Regions from separate parts of the Nocardia mangyaensis genome, predicted to be linked through region 2. Evidence: predicted binding sites of a transcription regulator. Region 2 holds the regulator's gene; the other holds the start of a gene.
The links. The regulator HspR, encoded in region 2, represses chaperone genes until heat shock. The targets are predictions, from matches to a motif close to ANNTGAGTNNNNNNNACTCANNT.
Positions count from the first base shown of each region.

Region 1: lon (endopeptidase La) is a predicted target of HspR. The motif match lies at 1,463-1,485, and genes of this name have one in related genera.

Region 1 is NZ_CP018082.1:7,198,826-7,201,284, forward strand. It holds gene lon (endopeptidase La) at 1-1,448, opposite strand, end outside; gene pgfA (cell envelope lipid trafficking protein PgfA) at 1,778-2,459, opposite strand, start outside.
Region 2 is NZ_CP018082.1:6,928,670-6,931,128, forward strand. It holds gene BOX37_RS31455 (globin domain-containing protein) at 1-881, opposite strand, end outside; gene BOX37_RS31465 (heat shock protein transcriptional repressor HspR) at 1,497-1,844, opposite strand; gene dnaJ (molecular chaperone DnaJ) at 1,975-2,459, opposite strand, start outside.

The DNA.
Region 1 (2,459 bases), 270 kb from region 2:
GTGATGAGCTCCATGCGGTCCAGCAGGGGGCCTGGGATGGTGTCCATGACGTTCGCGGTCGCGATGAACAGCACGTTCGACAGGTCGAGGTCCAGGTCCAGGTAGTGGTCGCGGAAGGTGTGGTTCTGCGCGGGGTCGAGGACCTCGAGCAGCGCCGCCGCCGGATCACCCCGGAAATCGGACCCGACCTTGTCGATCTCGTCCAGCAGGACAACGGGATTCATCGAGCCCGCCTCCTTCACCGCCCGCACGATCCGGCCGGGCAGTGCGCCGACGTAGGTGCGGCGGTGGCCACGGATCTCGGCTTCGTCGCGCACGCCGCCGAGGGCGACGCGAACGAACTTGCGGCCCAGCGCCTTTGCCACCGACTCGCCCAGCGACGTCTTACCGACACCGGGCGGACCGACCAGCACCAGCACCGCGCCGGAACCGCGTCCGCCGACGACCTCGAGTCCACGCGCGGCCCGGCGCGAGCGCACCGCCAGGTACTCGACCATGCGGTCCTTCACCTCGTCGAGGCCGTGATGATCGGCGTCGAGCACGGCACGCGCGGCCGAAACATCGGTGCTGTCTTCGGTTTTCACCGTCCACGGCAGGTCGAGCACGGTATCGAGCCAGGTGCGGATCCAGCCCGATTCCGGGCTCTGATCGCTGGCGCGCTCCAACCGGCCGACCTCGCGCAGCGCCTCGGCGCGCACATGCTCGGGCAGATCCGTGTTCTCGACGCGGGTGCGGTAGTCGTCGGCGCCGTCGGGTTCGTCCTCGCCGAGTTCCTTGCGGATGGCGTTGAGCTGCTGGCGCAGCAGGAACTCGCGCTGACTCTTCTCCATGCCGTCGCGCACGTCTTCGGAGATCTTGTCGGTGACCTCGACCTCGGCGATGTGCGCGGTGATCCATTCGATCTGCTTGGTCAGCCGCGCGGTGAGGTCGGGGGTCTCGAGCAGTTCGCGCTTCTGGTCGTTGGACAGGTACGGGGCGTAGCCCGCGGTGTCGGCGATGGCCTCCACGTCGTCGAGCTGGTTGACGATGTCGATGATCTGCCAGGCCTCGCGCCGCTGCAGCACGGCCACGACCAGCTTCTTGTACTCGGCCGCGAGTTCGGTGGCCCGATCATCGGGCTCGCCGATCTCGACCGGCTCGGCCTCCACCCACAGCGCCGCACCCGGCCCGGTCACCCCGTGCCCGATCCGCGCCCTGCGCTCGGCCTTCAACACTGCCGCGGGCGCGCCACCGCGCATCCGCCCGACCTGCTCGATGGTGGCCACGACGCCATAGGACGCGTACCCCTCATCCAGTCGCGGCGCCACCAACACGGCCCCGGTCTTGCCCGCCTGCGCGGCATCGATGGCAGCCTGCGCGGACTCGTCCAGTTCGATGGGCACGACCATGCCCGGCAGCACGATCGGATCGGTCAGGAACAGCACCGGCAGGTTCTGAGCTGTAGTCATATCGACCCTTCCAGAGTTGAGCTTTGTTCACTCAACCCGGGTGCCCACCGGTTTGTTCCGATCCTGTGCCGGAGTTCACCGAGGGCGAAACCTCCGCCAATCCGCTTGCCACATTCGCCTGCGAGCGCAGCCACGACCTCATCGGCCACACCGAGCGCAGGCTGGCCGGCACCCGATTCGACACCAGGGTGAGCGCACCTACCCGCGCGGGGCCCGTCAGTCCCCGACGGTGACGGATCGCTCGATCGACGGATCGCCCGCTACCGCTTCACCAACGAACTCGGCCTCCCCGGAAACGTTTCCGGGGAGGCCGAGTTCTCTTGGTCGACCTACAGGTTTCGCGGGGCGCGGAACTGTTCGGTCGGGGCGTCGGTGAGAGAGTCGCGGCGGGCGCTCAGGATGCCGAGGACGATGCCGGCGATCAGGAGCAGGGCGCCGATGACGCCGAGGGTGATGGGGAGGGTCTTGCCGAAGAGGGAGAGCTTGTCGAGGCTTTCCTGGGTGACGGCGAGCTGGGCGTCGATCGTCTCGTCGTCGAAGACGAGGTGCGACTTGAGGGCGGTGACGTCGATCTGGTTGGCGCTGCGGCCGTAGAACAGGTGGATCTGCTCGCCGCCCTTGAGGACCGCGCCGGTCTTCGGCTCGACCCACACGTCGCGGGTGTTGGTGTAGAAGCGGGTCATGGTGACCGGCTCCTCACCTTCCAGGCCCCACTTGGCGGCGGGCAGGGTGAGCTTGTTGGTCGCGGCGGGGACGACGTCCCACATGTTGGTGACCGGGATCGACTGCCGGAAGTGGTACACCGGGACGCCCTTGATCTCGGACTCCTCGACGAACTCGATGTCGTAGGTCGCGCGGGCGTTGAGATCGAAGTACGGGTAGGACTTCTTCTCGGTGCCGATCGGGAAACGGTACTGCAGACCGACGCGCTGTGACGGATCGGCCACCGAGGCGCCCGAGGCGTCGACGTTGACCGCGATGGAACCGTTGGGCGAGGCATCGATCGGCGCG
Region 2 (2,459 bases):
TGGAGGTCGTAGAGGTCGCAGGGGTGGTGGCCGCCGACGAACAGGTGCACCTTCGGGTTCACCCGGCGCTGGGCCATCGCCATGACCTGGGCGCGCAGCGGGGCGATGCCGGTGCCGCAGCCGACCATCAGCATCTTGCGCTTGGTGTTGCGCGGTACGCCGAGGCCGCCGAGCGGCGAGCCGAGCAACCACTGGTCGCCGACGGTGGTGTGCGAGACCATGGCCGGGCTGACCCACCCGCCGAGCACACTGCGGATGTGGAATTCGATCTCGCCGTTGGCATTGGCCGGGGTGGCCGGCGAGAGATAGCGCCACATACGGGGGCGGGAGGGCACCTGGACACTGAGGTACTGCCCGGCGGCGTACTGCATCGGCTGGTCGAGCTGAACCCGGATCACGGCGAGATTGCGCAGCACCTCGCGGCGTTCGACGACGGTCGCGGTCCAGGCTGGTGGGGTGGTCTCCTTGTCGGCGGCGCCGATCATCGCGCCACTGATGGTGGCCAGGCCCTCGTCCCAGGCGGCGGCGACCTCGTCGGTCCACATCTCGGTCCCGGCGAACTGGCGCATGGCCGACTTCAACGAGTTGGCCACGGCGACATAGTGAGCGGGCTGCACGCCGTATTTGCGGTGGTCGCGCCCGAGCTGGGCGAGGAAGGGCAGCAGCTTGTCCGGCTCCTCCAGCCGGTCCAGCGCGTAGGAGATCGCCTTGACCAGCCGGTCACGCTGGGCGTCCATGGCCGCCGGGAAGTAGTCGCGGACACCGGGGTAATCCGTGAACAGGATCGAATAGAACGACCTGGCCAGCCTCTCGGCCCCACCGTCTTCCGCAGCAACCGCCTTGAACGTGGTACGGATCAAAGCGACAGTCCGCGAATCCATATGTGTCACAACCTCGTTTCGCCATCGAACGCTAGCCGCGCGGCGAGTGACGGGCTGGGAGGACACTCGTCAGCAGCCGATGCGAGAAGTCTAGGCGAGGTTTGCCAGCTTCGGAATCGTACTCTTAAACATCACGCGTGTAATTCTTTAAATACCAGCCGGTGCTCATGGACGGCACCCATGAAACATACCCTGAGACCGCTAATCCGGCATGAACAGACCCTCACGCACCCATGACTTACCTGGCAAAACCGACGCTCGACGACCAATGTGCCTGGTAGAGCGACTCTTCCGCTACAGTCGACCGATCCACCGAACCGACGCGCCGTGCCGTGACACGCGGGGTGGGTGCCTCGGAGTGCCCGGTGGGCCGCGCGAAAGGGGGTTCCGATTGATCCGAATTCAGCGTCCCGCCAGCAAACTTCAGCCCGAATTCGGCGATGAATTCGCACTTCAACGCCATGCGCGAGTACTTCCGAACTGCAAGATCATGAATAAGTGGGTTGCTGGATAGTCACCAGCCGATCGCCGGGGGTTGACCAGCACAGGAACGGGCCCCCGGTCCACCTCCGCCGTAGCGGATCGCGAACCGGGGGCCCGTCGAACCGAGAAGCCTCAGCGGCGATTCCGTGGCTGCCACACCACGAGCGCGGTACTGCGCTGGGGCGGCGACAGATCGGGCCGATAGCCCGCCCGCAACCGCTCCAGCTCCGCGCTCATCTCCTCGACGCGCTGTTGCAGCGCCTCCACCTGATTGGTGAGCTCGATGATGCGCTTGATCCCGGCCAGGTTGACGCCCTCGTCCTGCGACAGCCGCTGCACCTCGCGCAGCAGCTCGACATCGCGGGCCGAATACCGGCGCCCACCGCCCGAAGTGCGTTGCGGGGTGACCAGACCCAGCCGGTCGTAGGTACGCAACGTCTGCGCGTGCATCCCCGCCAGCTGCGCCGCCACCGAGATCATGAAGAACTCGGCACGCGAGGTCGACCCCGACGCGGACTTCGGATTGCCGTGCCGATCCGCGCCTCTCCCTACGCCCTCCGTGGTCACGCTGCGCTACCTCCTCCGGGCGCTGAGCTCGATGCGCGCGACATCAAGCACCCGCCCATCCCGCACGCGGATCGAAACCACCGGCCTTCTCCGCCTCCTGATAGCGCTTGAGCGCATCGGTGGCGTCGGAGTCCAGGTGCTGCGGAACCGCGACCTTCACCGTGACCAGCAGATCACCGGCACCGCCGGCCGCGCCGCGCTTGGGCACACCACGACCACGGACCCGCAGAATACGCCCGTCGGCGGTGCCCGCGGGCACCTTCACGCCGACCCGACCGTCCAGCGTCGGTACGGAAACGGTTGTCCCCAGCACCAATTCGCTGTAGCTCACCGGGAGCACCAGGGTGAGGTCGTCACCCTGGCGGCCGAAGACCTTGTCCTGGCTGACGTGCACCGTGACATACAGATCGCCCGAGGGCGCCCCGCGCAGTCCGGCCTCGCCCTGCCCGGCCAGCCGGATCTTCTGGCCGTCGCTCACGCCCGGCGGAATCCGGACGGTGATGGTGCGGGTGCGGTTCTGGATACCGG